One region of the Bradyrhizobium sp. 6(2017) genome, then DNA from elsewhere that is predicted to be linked to it. Evidence: predicted binding sites of a transcription regulator. Region 1 holds the regulator's gene; the other holds the start of a gene.
The links. The regulator LexA, encoded in region 1, represses DNA repair genes until DNA is damaged. The targets are predictions, from matches to a motif close to TGTTCNNNNTGTGTTCNG.

Region 1 (18,221 bases):
CGCATTGCGCAGCGCCGGCGAGATCGGGACGTTGTAGTTGATGCCGTTCGGCGGGGTCGGCTGCTCCAGCCACCTCTTGTACATGACCTCGATCTCCGGGCTCGCGTAGAGCTCCGCCGTCGCGCGGTCGGCCAGCGCCTTGAACGGCGCGTCCTCCCGGCGCAGCATGATCCCGAACGGCTCGGCCTTCGAGAAAGCCTCCTCGCTGATCATGTAGAGCGCCGGCTGCTTCGACCGCGCGATCGCCACGGCGAGCTGGACGTCGTCGAGCGCGTAGGCCTGGGCGCGATCGGTCTCCAGCATCAAGAACGCTTCGGCCTGATCCTTGGCCGGCAGAACGGTGATGCCGAGCTTGCGCTCGGTATTGACCTTGATGAGCTGGGTGAGGTTCACCGAGCCTGCAACGGCGGTGACCGACTTGCCCTTGAGGTCGTCGATCGTGTTGATGCCTGCCGATTTCTTGGCGGCAAAGCGCGTCGCGCTCAGGAAGTGCGAGTTGGTGAAGGTCACCTGCTTCTGGCGCTCCGCGCTGTTGGTGGTCGCCGAACAGTGCAGGTCGATCGTGCCGTTGACCATCAAGGGAATACGGTTCGACGAGGTCACCGGGAGATAGTCGACCGCGATGTCCGAGATGCCGAGCTCCTTCTTCACGGCATCGACGATCTTGAGGCAGATATCGAGCGCAAAGCCGATCGGCCGCTGATTGTCGTCGAGATAGCTGAAGGGAACGGAGGCTTCCTGAAAGCCGAGCGTGACCTTCCTGGTCTCCTTGATCTTCTGCAGCGTGCCCGACAGCTCTTCGGCGGCCACGGGGCTCGCGGCGAACGTGAGAGCGAAAAGGACGGCGGGCAAACGCATCGGCGGCTCCTGTGCGGGGATAGGTGGCGGTGATAGCCCACGCACAGGCCCGGAGATAGATGACGATGTGTCTAGCAGCTATTGCGCTTTGCGATGGTCCGACTGACTAGCGCTGCGCCCCGCCCTCGAGCAGGCGGTCGCCGACCAGACGGACCGCGCCGCGGGTCCAGGAATAATCGGCGCCCATCCGCAGGCCGCTGTCGCCGCGCGAGACGACCGCGCCGCTGCGGGCGTCGCGCAGCTGGAAGCCGACCGTGTATTCGGTCCGGCTGACCCGCCTGATCACGCCGATCAGCGCTTGATCCGCGCCGAGCTTCTGCGCAATCGCGGCCTCGCAGCCGTCGCAGTCGCGCAGCACACGCGCCTTGACGGGCTCTGCGGTCGCGCCGCCGGTATCGACCAGGCGGTAGCGGCCCGACTGCGCCAGCCGGTCACGCACACCCCTGGTCACATCGGCCAGATAGGCTGCATCGGAGCCGGCAAGGCCGGACGCCGGTGCCGCGGTGGTGTCCTCGAGCTCGAACTCGAACACCGCAAGCCCGATAGGCGCAGCAGTGGCGGCCTGTGCCGGCGGCAGCGCGGCCGCAAGGGCGCCACGCACCTCGCGCGACAAGAACATCGCCGCGTGGTCCCATGCCTCGTCATTGTCGCCACGAAACGTGTAGAGCCTTTCGTACAGCACACGGGTCGCGCCGGCATCGATGACGGCGACCTTGGCCCATTGCACCAGCGTGCTCGTCTTCTGCACGCCGCCGATAACCTTGATCCGCGCCTCGTCCGCGGGCGAAACCAGGCGATAGCGGGGCTCCGCGGCGACATCGGCGCGCAGCCTCCGCATCAACGCATCCAGCCGCCGCTGGTGCGCAGCGGTCTGGTCGATCACCTCGCCCGAGGTGTCGACGTAGCTGAAATCGTCGATGCTGACGCTGAGCGGGGACGCCGCCGCTGCGCCGGTCTCGGCGCGCAGAGGACAGCTTCCGGCGAGCAGGCCGATCAGGGCAAGGGCGTGCAAAGCGAGACGGGACTGGCGCATGTATCCGGGCCTTTCGGGTGCTGGTGCGGCGGGTCGGTCGCAGCCTAGGCCGGCTGGCCTCTGCGCCGCAGCGGAGCGGCTCCCGGCCGGTGCCGGGAAAATTTCACGACGATGGTCCGCAGCCAGAGAACACCCAAGCCAGCGCTTCTCGACGCTCCCGTTCTGCCGTTTAATGTGCGTGACGGCCCGGCCCGCCACCGGGCGCCGAGGGCCGTCTGCGACACGAGGATGCGCCGATGTGGATTTGGTCCGGAAGCGATCTGAAGCTGCGCCTGACGTTGCGCGTGGCCGCCGTGTCGACGCTGTGCTTTGCCGCCATCTCAGGCTACTTCCTGATCGACGCCGACCGCGCGGCGCGCGCCAGGATCGCTGCCGTTGCCGATGTCGCCGCCAGGACTCTGGAGCTGCAGCAGAGCAAGATCCAGTGGCTGAACAATCCGCGCGCCGAATTTCCCGATCTCGACAGCATTGCCGCAACGGTCATGACGCCGGGGCTCTGCCTGGCATTTCGCGGCCAAAGCGGCGAGATCAGCCAGCGCTTCTGCGGCGGCGCGCAGACCGACACGGCGGCGCCGCCGCTGGCCTTTGCGGCGCTCTATCGCCGCCTGTTCGATCCCGGCCGCGAGGCCGTGCGCCCGGTGATGTCGCGCGGCAACGCGATCGGCGAGGCTGTGGCCTGGGTCGATCCGGCGGTGCCGACCGCCGAAGCCTGGCACGATGCCGGCCGGCTGATGGCGGCCTTCATGATCGCGCTGCCGCTGCTCTGCGCCCTGGTCTATGCGGCGCTGTCGCGCGCACTGCGTCCGACGCTATTGATCCGCGACGGGCTGGAGCGGATCGCCGCGGGCGACCTCGCCGCGCGGCTGCCGCCGTTCGATCTCGCCGAACTGTCGGCGATCGGCGACGTCTTCAACCAGCTCGCCGAGCGCCTCGCCACCGCACTCTCCGACCGCAACGCGCTGACGCAACAACTGATCCTGGTGCAGGACGAGGAGCGCCGGCATCTCGCGCGCGAGCTGCATGACGAGTTCGGGCAGTCGCTGGCCGCCATCCGCGCGCTGGCCGCCTCGGCGCGCCAGACCGCTGCCCAGGATTGCCCAGCCCTGCTCGCCGAATGCGACGGCATTGCGCGGACCGCGACCGACATGATGGAGACATTGCGCGGCGCCCTCTTCAGGTTGCGGCCGCCCGATGTCGACGAACTCGGACTTGCGGCGAGCCTGGAAGGCCTGATCGCTGGCTGGAACGGCCGCAGCCGGGGGCAACCGCGGTTCGAGATCGCCATATCGGGATCGTTCGAGCGCCTTCCCTCCTCCGTCAGCGCCAATCTCTACCGCATCGTCCAGGAGGCGCTCACCAACGCGGCCAAGCACGCCGGCGCCACGCGCGTGATGCTGCGGCTTCAGATGCGCGAGGCGGCGCCTAGCGACGACAGTGAAATCACGCTCGCGATCGACGATGATGGCCGGCCCGGCGATCCCCAAGGGAATCCCCAAGTCGATCTCAAAGGCGATCCTCAGTTCAAGTCCGGCTTGGGCCTGCTCGGCATGCGCGAGCGGGTCGCCGCGCTCGGTGGGCGGCTGAGCTTCGAGGCCGGACAGCCCAACGGCTCTGCACTCCGCGTCATCGTTCCCGTCGTTGCCAGCCGGGAGGCCGCACCCGTGGAGCGCGCGGCATGAGCAATCCGGTGCGAACCATCATGCTGGTCGACGACCACGCCGTCGTTCGCGAGGGCTACCGGTCGATGCTGCAGAAGCAGCCGGGCCTCTCCGTCGTCGCCGAAGCCTCCGACGGCGTCGAGGCCTACCGCCTCTACAAGGAGACCGAACCCGACCTCGTGATCATGGACCTGTCGATGCCCGGCATCGGCGGCATCGAGGCGATCCGGCGCCTCAGGCAGTGGGACAAGCGCGCAAAGATCCTGGTGTTCACCATGCACCAGAACGCGGCCTTTGCCGTGCAGGCAATCCGCGCCGGCGCCAGCGGCTATGTCACCAAGACCAGCCCGCCGGAGACGCTGGTGCACGCCGTGATGGACGCGCTGTCGGGCAAGATCGCGATCAGCCCGGATATCGACCACGAGCTCGCGCTCAGCCACCTCGCCGGCGAGACCGCAGCCGCCGACCTGCTGACCGCGCGCGAATTCGAGGTGATGCGCATGCTGCTCGCGGAAAAGACCACGGACGAGATCGCCGCGGCGCTGCACGTCAGCCCCAAGACGGTCGCCAACCTGCATTCCCTGATCAAGGACAAGCTCGGCGTCGGCACCGATATCGAGCTGGTCCGCCTCGCGCTGCGGCAAGGCATCCTGACGCAGATCGATCTGGCCGAACGCTGAGCCCGCGGCGGCGGTCACTCCGCGGGTGCGGATGCACGTGCCGAAGATGTGCGCGGCAGCATGGCCAGGGCGATCAGCGCCGACAGGCTGAGCCCTGCCGACACCACGACCACCGCCCGTCCCATCGGCTCGATCAAGAGCCCAAACGCCAGCGGAGCCAGCGCCTGGCAGATGCGGGACGGTGCCCCGATCAATCCGAGCCGGTAGGCATAGTTCTCCGATCCGAAGATCGCGAGCGGCAGCGTTCCCCGCGCAATCGTCAGAATGCCGTTGCCGGCGCCGTGCAGCAGCGCGAACGCGGCGGCAGCACCGCCGCCGAAGATGCCGATCACGCAGGCCCCGATCGGATGGGTGATGCAGGCCAGCCGCGTCGAGAGCAGCGGATGGAATCGGCTGAGCAGGCTCGCCTCGAGAATGCGCGCACCTACCTGCGCCGGACCGATCATCATCCCGGCGAATACGGCCTGCGCCGGCGTCGCTCCGAAGGTTTCCACGATCCGCGGCAGATGCGCCGCCATCGCCGACGTCACCGTCCAGGCGGCGGCGAATGCGAAAGAAAGCACCACCATGGTCCGGTCGATCGGAATATGCGGTTTTACGGGCGTGCCCTGCGAAGATACCGCACGTAGCGTGCGCGGCAGCAGCAGATTGAGCGGCAGTCCGATGACGAGATGCGCAATCGCCCAGGCAAAGCAGGTCTCCCGCCAGCCGATCGTGGCGAGGCCAAGCGAGCTCAGCGGCCAGCCAACCGTGCTGGCGAATCCGGCAATCAGCGTAATGCCCGTGATCGAGGCACGCGCATCGCTGCCATAGATGCGTCCGAGCGTGCCGAACGCTGCATCGTAGAGCCCGAGCCCCATGCCGATGCCGAGCAGCAGCCACGCCGCCGACATCGTCCACACCGACCCGGACGCGCCGAGCAGAGCGAGCCCGGCAGCGAGGACAACGTTCGAGGCGCAGAGCACCTGCCGCCCACCGACGCGATCGATCTGCCGGCCGACCCGCGGGCCGAGCAACCCGGAGATGACCAGAGATGCGGAGAACGCCGCAAAGAACCAGTTGCTGGAAATCCCGAGGTCGTGCGCGATCGGATCGGCGAGGATCGCGGGCAGATAGTAGCTCGACCCCCAGGCCAGTGTCTGGGCCGTGCCAAGCGCGGCAATGATGGTCAGTCGGCTGCGGTCCATCAGGAGCAGCCACAACCGGCGCGACCCGCCGCCTTGGCGGCTACGTCATCCGCGCAGCAAGCGTCGGCTTGAACAGGAGCCGGACCGCCGCAGCAGCTGCCCCCAGCGCCAGCGCCTTCGACACCCCCGCGCGTACAGACGCCGGTCTCGGGCAGTTCCAGCTCCACGCGTTCGGCCGCTTCGCGATCTCCCGCGATATCGGCGGCGATCGAGCGCACCTGTTCGTAGCCCGTGATCATCAGAAAGGTCGGCGCGCGGCCGTAACTCTTGATGCCGGCGAGATAGAGGCCGGGATCGTCCTGAACCAGTTCGCGCGCGCCATGCGGCCGCACCGTTCCGCAGGAGTGCTCGTTCGGATCGATCAGGGGCGCCAACGCCATCGGCGCTTCGATTGCCGGATCGAGGCGCAGACGGACCTCGCCGAGGAACGACAGGTCGGGACGAAATCCGGTGGCGACGATCAATTCGTCAACAACGATGCTGCGTCCGCAACAGGCCGCGGATGTCGCGATCCGGAGCCGGCCATCCAAGCTGCCGATCGCGGCGACCGGAAAGCCCGCCTCGACCTGAACACGGCCCGAGGAAACCAGCGAAGCAAAGTGCGCGCCCAATTCGCCCCGGGCGGCCAATTTGTCATTCGCGCCGCCACCAAAGGCCTTTGCAGGGTTAGTGCCGCGAAGCAGCCAGATCGGACGCGTGTCCGGCTCCTGCTCCGCCAGCGTCGTCAGATCGGTCAGCGTGCCGATCGCGGAATGCCCGGCCCCCAGCACGGCAACCGCCCTGCCCGCATATCGGTACCGGTCCGTGCCGAGCACGTCAGGCATTCCGTAGGTGATATTCCCTTGGGCCTCGCGCTCCCCGATCGCGGCAAGCCCGTTTGCACCGGCCGGGTTCGGCGACGCCCAGGTGCCGGAGCTGTCGATCACGGCGTCGGCGCGCAGCGTCTCCGGACCTCTGCCATTCTGATAGCGAATTTCGAACGGCGCCTTTTCGCGGTCCTTCGTCTTGGCCTTGTCAAAGCCGGCGCGCGACACCGCGGTGACACGGCTCGACGTCCGGATCACGTCCTTGAGCGGCGTCCGGGTCGCGAGCGGAATGAGATACTGATCGAGCAGTTCGCCGCCGGTCGGGTACACCTTGGGATCGGGCCGATTCCAGCCGACGTCGGCAAGCAGCCGCGCGGCGGCTTGATCCACATTGTATTCCCAGGGCGAGAACAGCTGAACATGCTGCCATTGCCGAACCGCATGGCCGGCCTCGGCTCCCGCCTCCAGCACCACCGGCGTCATGCCGCGCTCCATCACATGCGCCGCCGCCGCAAGGCCGACCGGACCCGCTCCGATGATCGCGACCGTCTTTGCTGGCATCTGCTCATCCCGTCTTTCTGGAATTATCGAATGACCCGACAAAAAAATCAGGCCGCCGTCTGCGCCGCGTTGCATTGCGATTCCTCGACGCAACACTCCGCCACGAGGAAATCCACCAAGGCTTGCATCGTGGCGTATTCGGCATGGCAGACCAGCGTGGTCCCCTCGCGCAGTTGCGAGATCAGGCCAACGGAGACCAGTGCCTTGACGTGATGCGACAGCGTCGACGCCGGAATCTTCAGCCGCTCCTGCAGGCGCCCCACCGGCATGCCGGCATGTCCAGCGCGGACAAGGGCTCGGTAAATCTTGAGCCGGGTCGGATTGCCCAGCGCTTCCAGGCGTGCAGCTGCGTCGTCGATCTTCATCCGCAAAACATGCGTCCTCGCCCGACCTCCGTCAATCGATATTTCTAGAATATTCGAAATATATGATGCAGCCGCTTGAGGCGAATCCCGCTTGACCTCCATGTGATATTTCCATAAATCTGGATATATGGAAACTGAAGAAGCAGTACTGGCTCTCGCCGCACTTTCGCAACCGACCCGGCTGGAGGCGTTTCGGGCGCTCGTCAAACACGAGCCCGAGGGACTCGCGGCCGGCGACCTCGCCCGCCTGCTGGAGGTGCCGCAAAACACCCTGTCGGCGCATTTGTCGATCCTCACCCGCGCACGCCTGGTCACCTCCGAAAGGCGAAGCCGATCGATCGTCTATCGCGCCAACCTCGACGAGTTTCGCAACGTCGCGGTGTTCCTGCTCCGCGATTGCTGTGACGGACGGCCGGAGATTTGCGCGCCGGTCGTCGAGAGCTTGCAGCCATGCTGCCCACCGCAGCGAAAGGAGCGGACGCGTGGCTGAGCAAGGCGCGATCGATTTCGCCGGCCGGGCAATTCATCCAGAGCCCAGGGCCGGCTGATGGACACGTTCGACCTTCCCCGGCGCCTTGCCGCCGAAGCGCTCGGCACCGGCATTCTCGTTGCGACCGTGGTCGGATCCGGCATCATGGCCGAAACTCTGACCAAGGATGTCGCTCTTGCGCTTCTCTGCAACACGTTGCCGACCGGGGCGATCCTCGTCGTCCTGATCACCGTGCTCGGTCCGATTTCCGGTGCCCATTTCAACCCGGCCGTTACGCTCGTCTTTACCGGCCGGCGCGAGTTGCCGGTGAACGAGGCCGTGCTCTACATCGCAGCGCAGATCGCAGGCGGCGCCGTCGGCACGATGGCGGCGCATCTGATGTTCGCTCATCCCTTGATCGACGTGTCGATGAAGGTCCGGACCGGCGGACCGCAGTGGTTTGCGGAAGCCGTGGCCGCCTTCGGCCTGGTCGCCACCATTCTGGCCGGTATCCGTTTTCAGCGCGCGGCCGTTCCCTGGCTGGTCGGGCTCTACATCACGGCCGCCTACTGGTTCACGGCATCGACGTCGTTCGCCAATCCCGCCGTTGCGATCGCACGCTCCCTCACCAACACGTTCGCCGGTATTCGCCCCATCGACCTTCCCGGGTTCATTCTCGCCGAGCTCTGCGGCGCGATGGCCGGCATGTTACTGATGAACTGGCTGCTCGGACGTCCCAAACTGTCCGGCCCCGTTGCCATTGCGGAGACACGACCATGACCGTCACGATCTATCACAACCCGGATTGCGGCACCTCGCGCAACACGCTCGCGATGATCCGCCAGAGTGGCACCGAGCCCGTCGTCATTGAATATCTCAAGACGCCGCCGGCGCGCGAAACACTCAAGGAGCTGATTGCCGCGATGGGAATCTCCGTGCGCGCCCTGCTGCGCGAAAAGGGAACGCCTCACAAGGAGTTCGGCCTGGACGATCCGAAATGGACGGACGACGAACTGCTCGATGTCATGCTGGCGCATCCCATTCTCATCAACCGGCCGATCGTGGTGACGTCGAAGGGTGTGCGGTTGTGCCGGCCGTCCGAGGCCGTCATCGATCTTCTGGACTCGCCGGTTGGACGGTTCGTGAAGGAAGACGGCGAAGTGGTCGCGGCGCGATGAAGTGACGATGCGGCCAATGGAGCGACCGATGCTTTGGACCGCGACCAACCTCTACATCCAGATCGTTGCCGGATTCATTGGCGCTCATCTCGTCGCCGCGGTGGTGCGCGACCACGCATTCGGGTTCTGGGGCCACAGCGCCGCGGGCCTGATCGCTGGTGCGCTGGGAGGTTACTTTCTGCAAAGCTATGCAGCGACCGTGGTGATGGGCAATGGCGCTCTCAACGAGTTGCGACCTGCCGACAACTTCTTCCTCCAGGCCGCTACGGGCGTCACGCTGGGCGGCATGGGTATGCTGGCCATCGGGATGCTGACGCACCGGCCCAAGAGCGATTGATCGGCTCTCATTCGACGAGCAGCCTCACGTGTGAAGCGGCGTGGCCGACACGGACGGACTTGACGCTGGTGTGCACACTGCCAAGCCAGTTGCTCGAGGTTTGGATCGGCGCGCTGGTCATCGCCTGTCACGCGCAGCAGGAGGCGGTACCCGGTTCGCCGGCACGCACGGCTTGAATGGGCGGACACGGCACCGAGCCGTAGGAACAGAACACGCAACAATCGCCCGACTTGGGCTTTAGCTTTGTGCCGCAGCCGGTGCATTCATAGAAGAACTGACAGGCGTCGGTCGGCATGATCTCCGTTTTCGCAACGGCGCAGTGCGGACAGGTGATCGTTGATTCAAGAAGCATCGGATCAGCCCTTGGGTGCGGACGGATAACCTGCCTTGGTGGTCGCCGTTGTGAGTTGGTTCACATCGGCTTTCGCATCATCATAAACAACCGTTGCGGTCTTGTCCTTGTAGGACACCGCAACCTTGGCAACGCCGGGAACGGCTTCAAGGCTTCCCTTGACGATGGATGGGCAGGCCGCGCAATCCATATTGTTCACGGCCAGGACAATCGTCTTGTCTGCGGCCATCACTGCCGGCGAAGCGATGATGCCGACGGCAAAAGCCGCGACGGCGACAAGCTTGTTCATGGGAAATTCTCCAGTCATGAGTCAAGAAAGAGAGGTGCGATGAAGTCGAGGCCGAGCGCGGCGACGACAAGGATCGTTGCGAGGATGAGGCTGGTTTTGACGATGCGGTTCGGCAGCGGGCGCGCGCAGGCCTCGCCATCGGCGCAGGCGCGCGTTGAGGATCGGCAGACCAGCCAATAGCCGTGCCCGAGGCACACGAGCGTGGCGGCGATGAAGTACGGCTGATAGGCGGCCAGCCGGGTGAAGTTCCCGATCCAGGCCCCGCTGACCCCGAGGCCAAACAGCGCAAGTGGCAGGATGCAGCAAGACGACGCCGCAAGCGCGCCAAGCAGGCCGCCCGCCGCGATTAGCCTTTGTCGCTGCCGATTGTCGGCAATGTGATCCGCCTGATTGCTCATCATGCGCTAAACCATGCATCCTGTAGTGACTACAGGATCAAGGGCTATTTCATGCGCGCCATCACGTCTTCGGGAGTCGGAAACATCTCGATCGGCGAGCTATCCGAGCTCAGCGGCGTGAACATCGAGACCATCCGCTATTATGAGCGGATCAAAATGCTGCCCGCGCGGTTCCGAACGGCGAGCGGTCGACGGGTCTACGGACCGGCCGAAAGACGGACATTGGTCTTCATCCGGCGATCCCGCGACCTCGGGTTCACACTTGAGGAGATTCGCGCCTTGCTGGCTCTGGGAGGGCCAGGACGCGCTCCGTGCGCCGACGTGCACAAGATCGCGAGCGCACATCTGGCGAACGTTCGTAAAAAACTCTCTGACCTCGTCAAGCTTGAATCCATCCTGGCGGAAACGGTTGCGCAATGCTCCGACGGCGCCACCCCCGACTGTCCGGTGCTTGATATTCTGGATGCCGGCCGGCCGACTAGCCAAATATCCGATGTCTGACGCACCGGTTGGACGCTCGTGAAGGAGGACGGTGGTCGAGGTGCGGTAGGCGACCTGGGGTCCCACGGCAGCCCAATTGCGAGGGGTCTTCACGGACTGCATCAGTGCTTCCAGGACAAGCCGAAAGTTCCTCGGAGGGAGCCGGAACGGACACGAACCCACGTTAGTTGAACAGAATGATTTTCGAAGATGGACCGTCATCACCGTGACCCGGAAAACCTTGCAGGCACGCTCCGAGCAAGCGCTCGTCGTCATCATTCTCAGCACCGGCGCGCTGATCGCCTATTTCGGCCTGGCGCTTTCGAGGATGTGAGAGGCTGGCTCCGAGGGTGCCTTGATGCGCCAAAGCCGGTGCCGCCCTGCCACTGAGTTGCCCGACGGCGCAAGCCCCTCGCGCAAAAATCTTTCTGTTTATCGGCACGCCCAACTCAGTGTATGAATCTCCCCGTCTCACCCGATCGAGGGGCGCTGCGCATCGTCACGGGTGTTGCGGTGAGATGCGGTGGACGCCGAGCGTGTGACTGACGAGAGCACGCGAAGCGGACGGGGAAGTCGTGTGGTCCTGACGCCCTAGCGGCCGGTGTCCCCAAGCAAAGCGCGAAAGCGTTTTGCGAAGGCGGTGACAAAAAAGCCCAGTCTCGCCGGGGAGAGCACGAAATAATCCGTAAGCCATCGCGCAGGGAAAGCCGGATTGCTCCGGTTACACCTGTGGTCCTACCCCCGAGCTTTCTACCTTTGCTCGGGGCCCATGGGTGCGATCGGCACCCGGCTTTCCCTGCGCCCTCTTCAAGGAGAGGGCGGAACGAGAAGCAAGGCTCGGACAAATCATGTCGCGAGAATGCGGGCGCATGCCCCACAGACCGTGCCACACATTCACCGTCGTCCCGGCGAAAGCCGGGACCCATAACCACAAAAGAATATTGTTGAGCGTCGCTGGAACGACGAGTCCCGTTCACTACAATTGCTGCGGCGTATGGGTCCCGGCCTTCGCCGGGACGACAGGGAAGTCGCATGCCTGCCGCACAAATCGGGGAGATTGCCGCCTGCCCGCAATTTTCGTACATGGTTTCACGCAATGACCTCGCAACTCTCTCCCACTTCCGTCGACGTGCTGCTGTTCGATATCGGCCGCGTCGTGCTCGATATCAGCCTCGACAAGGCGATGACGCACTGGGCACAGCATGCCGGTTGCGCGCCGGCCGACCTCGCCGGCCGTTTCGTCGTCGACGACAGTTACAAGCATCACGAGATCGGCCGGATCGACGACGCGACGTTCTTTACCAGCCTGCGCCGGTCACTCGGCGTCGAGCTCACCGACGCGCAATTCCTCGAGGGCTGGAATTCGATCTTCACCGGCGAGATGCCAGGCATCGCCCCCTTGCTCGCGGCCGCCGCCAGGCGAATGCCGCTCTACGCCTTCTCCAACACCAACCCGGCCCATGTCGCGCATTTCTCGGTCGCCTATGCCGAGTTGCTCAGCCACTTCCGGACCGTGTTCCTGTCCTCGAACATCGGCCTTCGGAAACCCGACGCCGCGGCCTACGATCATGTGATAGAAGCGATCGGCGTGCCGGCGTCGCGGATCCTGTTCTTCGACGATCTGGCTGCCAATATCGAAGGTGCGCGGGCGCGCGGCCTTCAAGCCATCCACGTGACATCGACGGATGACGTGGCAAGGGCGCTGACCGCACTTGGTATTTGACCATTTGCCTTGAGGAGTTTTGCGCGTGGCCCTGATGCCGGTTGCCGATGCCCTGTCCGCCGTTCTTGCCGGCGCCGAACCGCTGCCGGAGGAGATGGTCGCGCTCGATGCCGCCTACCACCGCACGCTGGCGCACGACCTCGCGGCGCGCCGCACCCAGCCGCCGGAGCCGATGTCGGCCATGGACGGCTACGCGGTGCGCGCCGCCGATGCGGCTCATCTCAAGGCCCGTCTCAAGGTGATCGGCGAAGTCGCCGCCGGCCGGCCGTTCGAGCGGACGCTCAGTGCCGGCGAAGCGGTGCGGATCTTCACCGGCGGCGTCATCCCCCATGGCGCCGACGCCGTCATCATCCAGGAAGACACCCGGCTCGACGGCGACCACATCTCGATCACGGAGGCTGCGAGCCCAGGACGGCACATCCGCCCGGCCGGCGTCGACTTCCGTGAGGGCAACCTGCTGCTGAACCGTGGCAGCCGCCTCTCCGACCGCGCGCTTTCGCTGGCGGCCGCCATGAACTATCCGGAACTCGCGGTGCGCCGCCGCCCGAAGGTCGCGGTGCTCGCCACCGGCGACGAGCTGGTGATGCCGGGCTCAAGGCCCGGCCCTGGCCAGATCGTCTATTCCAACGGCTATGCGCTGCGGGCACTGGCGCGCGCCGAAGGCGCCGAGACCGTCGATCTCGGGGTTGCCGCCGACACGGTGGCAGCGACCACCGCCGGCATCCGCCGGGCGCGCGAGACCGGCGCCGACATCCTGATCACCACCGGCGGCGCCTCGGTCGGCGACCACGATCTGGTCAAGCAGTCGCTGGAGGCCGAGGGCGTCGCGATGGCGTTCTGGCGGATCGCGATGCGGCCCGGCAAGCCGATGATGCACGGCCGGCTCGGGGCCATGCGGGTGATCGGCCTGCCCGGCAATCCGGTATCGTCCTATGTCTGCGCCTTCCTGTTTCTGGTGCCGTTGATTCGGGCTTTGAGCGGCCGGAACACGATCCATCATGTCCGCACGACCGCCCTGCTCGGCCGCGACCTCGCCGCCAACGACCAGCGCGAGGACTATCTGCGCGCGCGTCTCGAGGAGCGCGAGGACGGCGCGCCGATCGCGACTCCGGTGATGCAGCAGGATTCTTCGCTGCTCGGGAATCTCGCTGCGGCACGGGCACTTCTGGTGCGTCCGCCGTTCGCCCCCGCCGCCGCCAAGGGCAGTGAATGCGAGATCCTGATGCTGCCTGAGTGAGGTTTTCGCGGGCTAGCCGATTGCGCGCCGCCTGATGCGTTCACCGGAAATTAAGTGGTTGCGGAACACATATCGAACATATAGTGTCCGTTCATGATTTGTTTCGAGTGCTGGTGTCTACAATCGGGAAGCCGCCAGGGAGCATTGCGCTCCCGAGATCAGGCCCCGTCTGAAGGCCCCAACTGAAGAGTCTCGGAATCGAACGACGCTACCAACCGGGGGAATACTCGAGATGCTCACGCGCAAACAGTACGAACTTCTGCGTTTCATCAATGAACGTCTGAAAGAGGCCGGCGTGCCGCCCTCCTTCGACGAGATGAAGGATGCGCTCGACCTGCGCTCGAAGTCCGGTATCCACCGCCTGATCACTGCGCTGGAGGAGCGCGGCTTCATCCGCCGCCTGCCCAACCGCGCCCGCGCCATCGAGGTCATCAAGCTGCCCGAGCTGTCGGCCGGCGGCGGCAACGGCCGCCGTGGCTTCACGCCAAGCGTCATCGAGGGCACCCTCGGCAAGCGCAGCAGCACGCCGCCGATCGCCGAGGACGACGGCAACCGTCCGGTCGCCGTCCCGGTGATGGGCCGGATCGCGGCCGGTACGCCGATCGAGGCGCTGCAGACCCGCAGCCACACCATCAGCGTGCCGCCCGACATGCTCGGCTCCGGCGAGCATTATGCGCTTGAGGTACGCGGCGACTCGATGGTCGACGCCGGCATCCTCGACGGCGATATGGCGCTGATCCAGCGCAACGACGTCGCCAACACCGGCGACATCGTGGTGGCGCTGATCGACGAGGAGGAAGCCACCCTGAAGCGCTTCCGCCGCCGCGGTGCATCGATCGCGCTCGAGCCGGCCAACACTGCCTATGAAGTGCGCATCCTGCCGCCGAACCGGGTCCGCATCCAGGGCAAGCTGATCGGGCTGTATCGCAAATACTGACGGCGGCGGAGCATGATCCGGAAAAGTGCGAAGCGGTTTTCCGAAAAGACCATGCTCGAACAGACATATGGAGCGGGATGACGATTTGAAGAAAAAGTCGTCCCGATCCAGGAACGAGCAACAGATCGGATCGTTCCTTGGAAGATAGCGCAGCGTGCGGACCAGCTTGGATGCGCCCCGATACCTCTCGCGCAGTGTAGCGCGTTTGTGATTGAGGCGTTCGACGGCCAGTCGTACAATCGCCCAGAAACGAGCAGACACTCGTTTGCTATCGTCCACTCTGGTAGAGGCCTGCGCCTCAGGGAGAGGCACGGGTCGCTACCTCGAAAAGAGGAGCCATCCGATGTGTGACTATAGTCTGCACGCCGTGGCATCGCGCCCCGCCATTGTCGGAGAGACGCTGATCACCACGACTTTCCGCGGCACGTCGACCCGCGGCTTTGCTTCGGAGAACGATCCCACTGTCGCGGTCTGCATGCTGCCGGGCACCGAGCTCGCTTTCGCCGAGAACGTTCGCTACGACAGCCGCTGGATCTGGACCAAGACGATGAATTTCCGCGTCGGCGTGTTCAACGAAGTCGAGCCCGACGTGCCCGATCGCCATCATGATGCGGTCGAATTCCCCGACGGCAGCCATGTTCTGGTAACCCAGCTCGTCGAGGGACAGCGCGTCAGCGTGCTGCAGTTGCCGGCACTGCATCCGCAGGTCGAGCACAAGCCGAAGGTTGTGGAGCGGCGCCCCTCCGCATTCGCGTCGCTGTTTTTGGGTTGAGCGCATCGTCGCCGCGGAATGAGCCATTCGGCGGCGGATGACCTTAAGCGATTTCGAGCGACCCCGGATTTCCGCTTCCGGGGCGCATGAGGAGATTTGCATCGGCGAGCGCCTTGGCGCATCATCGCGTACGGAAGACGTGCACTCACGGAAACCTGCGCAGTGGTCGACAAGGTCACATGGCAAAAGGCTGGACGCGTCACCGAGCCGGGCCGCTACTTGTTCCGGTTCGGCTGGCTGACAGTGACGGCCGATGATCTCAAGGTCTGGGAGCAGTTTCCCGAGGCCGTCTTCACCCTCGTCAAGAAGCCCGACGCCGGCCCCGATTCCGACGAGTACCATCTCGGCCTGTTCGAGCTGCCGACCGGCACCTCGCCCGGCAACGGCTAATCATCCCCCTGCAGGTCGGTCTCGGCCGGTGTCGCATCGACTGCGGGCCGCGGCGCGGCGGCGGGTGTACGGAGGACCGTCTCGCTCTCGCCGTCACCGGGAACCGCCGGCGACCACGGCCGGTCGATCCCGCCGGGCTTCACCGCATCGATGGCGTAGCCGTCCCTGTTTCGCCGTAGCACCAGCGCACCGTGGCGCCGCAGCCGCTCGGCATCGATCACCGAGGCCGCGCAGCCCTGCGGCGCCGGCCGCGCGGTGACGATCAGCGCCGCCCGCTCGCAATCGTCGGCCAGCGCCTCCGGCCGCATCGCCAGTGCGACGAAGGCACCGCCCGGACCCTGGGTCGCGCAGCCGCCCGGATCGCAGGAGACGCCCTCGCCGAGCGACGCATCGGCGGCGGTCCGCGCATCGGCATCCGCCGCCAGCCATTCCTTGACCAGGAAGGCATCCTTCGCGCTATGCATCAGATGCAGCCGCCCGTCGCCGCCGCGTACCGCGACGTTCCGGCCGTCGGCGGAAATCAGGACGTCAGGCAGCGGCACCCTCACCGCCCAGACTGTGGCCACTACCAGCAGCACCGCGCCGGACCAGCGCAGCGGCGTGCGCAGCAGTCCGAGCAGGATGATGCCCGCGCTTGCGACGATCAGCGGCCCGATGCCGAACGCCGCCATCCGCCCCACCGCGCCAGGCAGCGCGGCGACCCATTGCGTCACCAAAATCATCCAGTCGATGCCAAAGCCCATGATCGCCCAGAACACGCCATCAAAGCCGAACGGCATGGCGAGGAGGCCGAGCAGGCCCGCCGGCATCACGATCGCCGACACCACCGGCATCGCCGCGAGGTTGGCGAGCAGCCCGTAAGGCGTCACGCGATGGAAATGGAACGCGGCGTAGGGGGTCGTCGCCAGCCCCGCCACCAGCGAGGCCAGCATCAGCATCGTGAGCTCGCGCCCCCCCCCACAGCGCGACCCGCGCGGTCGCCGAATGGTCGGGCGAGGCCAACAGGTTCGGCAGCCCGATCTGCACCAGCGCCACCAGCCCGAGCGTTGCGGCAAACGACATCTGGAAGCTCGGATGCACCAGCGCCTCCGGCGCGATCACGAGCACGATCAGCGCCGCCACCGCCAGGGTGCGAAAGGTGATCGCGCGGCGGTCGACCATCACCGCGATCAGCACCACCGCCGTCATGAGGAACGATCGCTGCGTCGCGACCTCGGCTCCCGACAGCAGAAGATAGAACGCCGCGGCGACGAGCGCGGCCGCGGCCGCCCATTTCTTGATCGGATGTGCCGCCGTGAGCATTGGGAACAGCGCGAGCAGCGCGCGCACCGCGAAGAACACCACGCCCGCGACCACGGCCATGTGGTAGCCGGAGATCGACAGCACGTGGCCGAGCCCCGAGATGAACATCGCATCATTGACCGGCGTCGAGATCGCGTCGCGCCGGCCGGTCAGCAGCGCGGTCGCGATCGCGCGCTGGTCGCCGTCGAGCGTGGTGCGGATGCGCGCATCGATGGCGTCGCGCAGGCCTTGCATGAAGGCGGCATAGCGCAGCGCCAAGCCGCCGGCCGCCGACGGTTCCCTGGTCTTGACTGCGCCCATCACGAAGCCGGAGGCGCCGATGCCCTGGAAATACAGGTCGCGGCCGAAATCATAGGAGCCCGGACGCTGCGGCCCGAGCGGCGGCATCAGCCGCTAGCGATGATGATAAGCAATTGATATTGCTAGATTAAAATTGAGTTAGACGGTTTGATCCACAACTCAACCCACAAAACAACGACGACCCCGGCGGGGGCGCCAGGCCGGGGTCGCCATTCTCACTCCCGGCGGGGTTGGGGGAGCTCACAACCGGGAGCAAACAAACTACGCCCGATATCGCCACTCGTTCCTGTGCCCTTTGGCGCACTAGCCGGCTCCATAGGGATACTTCGTGTGGTGCGCACCAGAGGTAGTGCTGTCCTAAATCGGACACTCGCAAAGCGGAACTGGGACACCTTCCGGTTGTTAATTGCCTGAGCAGTAGATCCCTTATCGGAGGGCGAGTTCAGATGTGGCTGCATCATATTCGGATGGACGGGGTGGAGATTGCCTTCGCCGGGACTATGGCTGTGTCGTTCATCGCGCTTCTTGCCAGCATCGCGTGGCTATTGATGGGATGACCTAGGAGGGAAACTAGGGACACTGTTGCACGCAGGCTATTGCGGGAGGATCAGAGGGGGCACAGCATCGAAGCTGCCGACCTCCAAGAGATAAATCGGCGGATCAAGTAACGGCCCCAGCACCGGCCCCCCAGGCCCCAGAGGTGCTGGGGCCGCTTCCATTTGGAACATGGGCGGGACGGCTACAGTTATCGCAGGTTCGGTGCCGGCCAGCGGTACCGGACGATGAACCAATCGCGCTAACTCGGCCTCAGCTTGTATCCCTCGCTGGGGCCGCTTCCTTGGGTACTCGCGACGGGGAACTGTCGCCTCGGGTTCGCAAAGAGACCTGGAGCTGGTGCGCCTTCATTGT
Region 2 (4,279 bases), 2.8 Mb from region 1:
CGGCGATGGGGCCGTTCTACTGCCCGCCGGACAAGACCATCTTCCTCGACACCGGCTTCTTCCGCGAGGTCGAGACCCGCTTCCGCGGCTGCTCGGGCAACGCCTGCAAGTTCACCGCGGCCTATATCATCGCGCACGAGGCCGGCCACCACATCCAGAACCTGCTCGGCATCATCCCGCGCGTGAACCGGCTGCAGCAGCAGGCCGGCAGCAAGGCCGAGGCCAACGCGCTGCAGGTCAAGGTCGAGCTGCAGGCCGATTGTCTCTCCGGCGTCTGGGTCAATCGCGAGGAGAAGAAGCGGCCGGGCTTCCTCGAGGCCGGCGACATCGACGCCGCGCTGACCACTGCAAATGCGATCGGCGACGACACGCTGCAGCGGCAGGCGACGGGCAGGGTGGTGCCTGATTCCTTCACCCACGGCTCCGCTGCGCAGCGCAAGGAGTGGTTCATGAGGGGCTACCAGCAGGGCACCGTGCAGGCCTGCAACACGTTCGGCGGTAGCTTGTAGGCGTATGCCGGTAGCGTCATCCCCGGATGAGCGCGAATGCGCTCAGTCGGGAGGTGCTCGCCTCTTGGCGAGCCTCGAAGGCTGACGGAGCCCGTGGCCCATCCTTCGAGGCTCGCCCAGCGGTGCAAGTGCACCGCAAGGCGCGCACCTCAGAATGACGTCAGCGGGATGGGAAAGAGGTGTAAATGTCCTCACTCGACGAATCCAAATCATTCATCCCGCTCAACATCGCGGTGCTGACGATTTCCGACAGCCGCACGTTGGCGGATGACAAGTCGGGCACCACGCTCGCCGATCGTCTGACCGCGGCCGGCCACAAGCTCGCGGCGCGCGAGATCGTCACCGATGATGTCGAGGCGATCAGGGCGGTGATCCGGCGCTGGATCGCGGATGACGGCGTCGATGCCGTCATCACCACCGGCGGCACCGGCTTCACCGGCCGCGACGTGACGCCGGAGGCGGTCGAGCCGCTGTTCGAGAAGCGGATGGACGGCTTCTCGATCGCCTTCCACATGCTGAGCCACGCCAAGATCGGCGTGTCGACGATCCAGAGCCGCGCCACCGCCGGCGTGGCAGGCGCGACCTTCATCTTCTGCCTGCCCGGATCGCCCGGCGCCTGCCGTGACGGCTGGGACGGCATTCTGGCCGCGCAGCTCGACTACCGCACGCGGCCCTGCAATTTCGTCGAGATCATGCCGCGGCTGGACGAGCATCTGCGCCGTCCGAAGGCGAAAGGGGCGAGCGCGTAGTCGTCTCCCGTCATTCCGGGGCGTGCGAAGCACGAACCCGGAATCTCGCGCCGCATCTTCGAGATTCCGGGTTCATCGCTGACGCGATGCCCCGGAATGACAGGGTCACAAATCCAGCTCCCAGGTCTCCCCGACCAGGTCGACGCCAAAGCTGTGGTGCTTCTCTTCTTTCACCTTGCGGAAGCCGGCGCGGGCGTAGATGCCGCGCGCGGCGAGCAGGATGCTCTGGGTCCACAGCGTCATCCTTGTGTAGCCCATCTCGCGTGCGGAGCGGATGCATTGCTCGACCAGCGCACGGCCGACGCCGAGCCCGCGCGCCTTTTCTTCCACCAGCAGCAGCCGCAGCTTGGCGAGGCCGTCGCCGCCCTTGACCAGGAAGATCGAGCCGACCGGCTCGCCGTCGACCTCGGCGACCCAGCAATGCTCGCGGGCCGGATCGAACGATCGCAGGAATTGCGCGCAGATCTCGGCCACCAAGGCCTCGTAGCTGATGTCCCAGCCATATTCCTCCGCGTAGGCGCGTCCCTGTCGCGAGATCACCCAGCCGATATCGCCGACGCGGTGGCTGCGCAGCAGGAAGCCGGTCGGCTTCTCCGTCGGCGGCTCCAGCGACTGTTCGATCGTGCCCATCGCGCGCACCACCGCGGCGCGGCGATCGCCGTCCATCTGCTTCAGCAGCGCCCCGACCTCGCTGCGCGAGCGGCGGTCGAGATCAGCGGCAGCAGTGCGGCCCTTGGCGGTCAGCGCCACCTCATTGACGCGCTTGTCGGCCTTCGACGGCTTGCGCGTCACGATCTGGCGGCGCTGCAGCGCCTGTAGCGTGCGGCTGACGAAGCCGGCATCGAGGTCGAGCTCGCGCACCAGATCGGTCGCGGTGCAGTTCTCGCGATGCGCGAACTCGTAGATGATCCGCGCTTCCTGCAGCGTGAACGGCGAATCCAGCAGCTTCGGCTCGATGATGCCGAGCTTGCGGGTGTAGAACCGGCTGAAGCCGCGGATCGCGGCGACCTGGCTCTCGAGCGTCGTGTCATACGAACTTGATTTCATCAAACATATTATTTGACGGAATCAAATAAATGGCAAGGCCGATGTGCATTTCAGGGCATCTCGAAGCGTCGTCGCGGGTCGGAAACCCTACGCCACCATGATCCGGCTGCGCAGCATGGTGCGGGAGGAGCGGCCGAGCCGGCGCAGCAGCCGCGCCTCGGAGCGACGCGCGTCGGGCCGATAGCCGCCGATCCGCTCGTAATGGTCGCGCGCGATCAGGAGGCCCTGTTCGGCCGAAGGGCCCACGATCATCCGGGCGACGAATTTGATGCCGTCGCGCAGGCCGGGGTCGGTATAGGGCGCGCGGGCGTAGCGGAAGATGCCGGCGCGGTCCTTGCCGCTTGCCGCCACCATCTGGATGAACTGGGTGGTCTCCTCGATCCAGCCGGCGTCGAGCACTGCGCCCGGATGCAGGAACATCAGCCAGGGCGAACGGGCCTGCTTTGCACCGGCGGCAAGTGCCGCGGCGCGCGTGCCCTCGAAGCGCAGGAAACCGCAGCCGGCGATGTCGGCAACCCGCTCCATCACGTCGCTGTTGGTGCGGTCGACCAGCAGCACTTCGCGGATGACGCCCGCGGCTGCGCCCGGCACCAGCGCCGCCAATGTCGCGACCGCGGTGCGCTCGACGCCGTCGGTTGGAATGATCACGCTCAGCATGATTCGAGGCTTCGATGGCTCAAACGGTTGAAAAACTCCGGCCGTGTTATCACCTTGTCATATTCAAAGCAGCCTTTTCGCCTGCAGAATTTTGCGCCATCACTTTGTGGATTTTCTCAAGCGATGTTCTTGATTTGTTCTCAAGCTGTGTTAGCTTCACAGCATGAGCCGAGCATCCTCTCATGCCCTCAAGCACCCGCCGGTAACGGCGCCCTCCGATAACCCGGCGGGTGCACCCACCCCTTTTCCCGAGCTTGCGGTCGCGATCGAGCGCGAGCGGCGGCGCGGCCGTGGCGCGCAGTCCAACGCCAGCGGCCGCTACGAGGCCGAGGCGCGGACAGCCTTCGACGACGGCTGGCAGAGCCTCGACGACCTGCCGCCGTTCCAGACCAGTGTGGCGCTCGACACCTCGCGCAAGGTGATCACCCGCAACGACTCGCCCGACATCGGCTTCGACCGTTCGATCAATCCCTATCGCGGCTGCGAGCACGGCTGCGTCTATTGCTTCGCGCGGCCGACCCACGCCTATCTCGGCCTGTCGCCGGGGCTCGACTTCGAATCCAAACTGTTCGCCAAGCCGGACGCGCCCGCACTGCTCGAGAAGGAGCTGGCGGCGCCCGACTATGAGGCGCGGATGATCGCGATCGGCACCAACACCGATCCGTATCAGCCGATCGAGCGCGAGCGGAAGATCATGCGCGGCATTCTCGAGGTCTTGGAGCGCGCCGGGCATCCGGTCGGCATCGTGACCAAGTCGGCGCTGGTGACCCGCGATATCGATATTCTGGCGCGGATGGCCAAGCGCAATCTCGCCAAGGTCGCGCTCTCGGTGACGACGCTCGACCCGAAACTCGCCCGCACCATGGAGCCGCGCGCATCGACGCCGCCGAAGCGGCTCGAGGCGATCAAGCGGCTGGCTGACGCCGGCATCCCGACCACGGCGATGATCGCGCCCGTGATCCCGGCGCTGAACGATTCCGAGATCGAGCGCATCCTCGATGCCGCCGTGCATGCCGGCGCCAAGGAGGCGAGCTACGTGCTGCTGCGGCTGCCGCTCGAGGTCCGCGATCTCTTTCGCGAATGGCTGATGGCGAACTATCCCGACCGCTACCGCCACGTCTTCACGCTGATCCGCGACATGCGCGGCGGCCGCGATTACGACTCGCAATGGGGCACGCGGATGAAGGGCACCGGCCCGATGGCCTGGATGATCGGCCGCCGCTTCGAGATCGCTTGCGAGAAACTCGGCCTCAACAAGCGGCGCACCAAGCTGACCACCGATCATTTTGCCAAGCCGAAGCGCAACGGCGAGCAGTT

Region 2: a site for LexA is predicted at 3,087-3,104, ahead of G6P99_RS39120 (PA0069 family radical SAM protein). Genes of this name have one in related genera too.

Annotation. Positions count from the first base shown of each region.
Region 1 is NZ_CP049289.2:5,379,297-5,397,517, forward strand. It holds gene G6P99_RS25165 (amino acid ABC transporter substrate-binding protein) at 1-858, opposite strand, end outside; gene G6P99_RS25170 (DUF3280 domain-containing protein) at 965-1,891, opposite strand; gene G6P99_RS25175 (sensor histidine kinase) at 2,128-3,570, shown strand; gene G6P99_RS25180 (response regulator transcription factor) at 3,567-4,229, shown strand; gene G6P99_RS25185 (MFS transporter) at 4,244-5,416, opposite strand; gene G6P99_RS25190 (NAD(P)-binding domain-containing protein) at 5,416-6,783, opposite strand; gene G6P99_RS25195 (ArsR/SmtB family transcription factor) at 6,831-7,148, opposite strand; gene G6P99_RS25200 (ArsR/SmtB family transcription factor) at 7,276-7,638, shown strand; gene G6P99_RS25205 (aquaporin) at 7,696-8,397, shown strand; gene arsC (arsenate reductase (glutaredoxin)) at 8,394-8,795, shown strand; gene G6P99_RS25215 (hypothetical protein) at 8,824-9,132, shown strand; gene G6P99_RS25220 (GDCCVxC domain-containing (seleno)protein) at 9,260-9,484, opposite strand; gene G6P99_RS25225 (cation transporter) at 9,489-9,773, opposite strand; gene G6P99_RS25230 (mercuric transporter MerT family protein) at 9,788-10,174, opposite strand; gene G6P99_RS25235 (MerR family transcriptional regulator) at 10,223-10,672, shown strand; gene G6P99_RS25240 (HAD family hydrolase) at 11,748-12,374, shown strand; gene glp (gephyrin-like molybdotransferase Glp) at 12,400-13,611, shown strand; gene lexA (transcriptional repressor LexA) at 13,844-14,548, shown strand; gene G6P99_RS25255 (hypothetical protein) at 14,892-15,320, shown strand; gene G6P99_RS25260 (hypothetical protein) at 15,483-15,710, shown strand; partial or broken gene G6P99_RS25265 (ComEC/Rec2 family competence protein) at 15,707-17,405, opposite strand.
Region 2 is NZ_CP049289.2:8,229,184-8,233,462, reverse strand. It holds gene ypfJ (KPN_02809 family neutral zinc metallopeptidase) at 1-509, shown strand, start outside; gene moaB (molybdenum cofactor biosynthesis protein B) at 695-1,258, shown strand; gene G6P99_RS39130 (bifunctional helix-turn-helix transcriptional regulator/GNAT family N-acetyltransferase) at 1,364-2,305, opposite strand; gene G6P99_RS39125 (glycosyl transferase) at 2,393-2,962, opposite strand; gene G6P99_RS39120 (PA0069 family radical SAM protein) at 3,126-4,279, shown strand, end outside.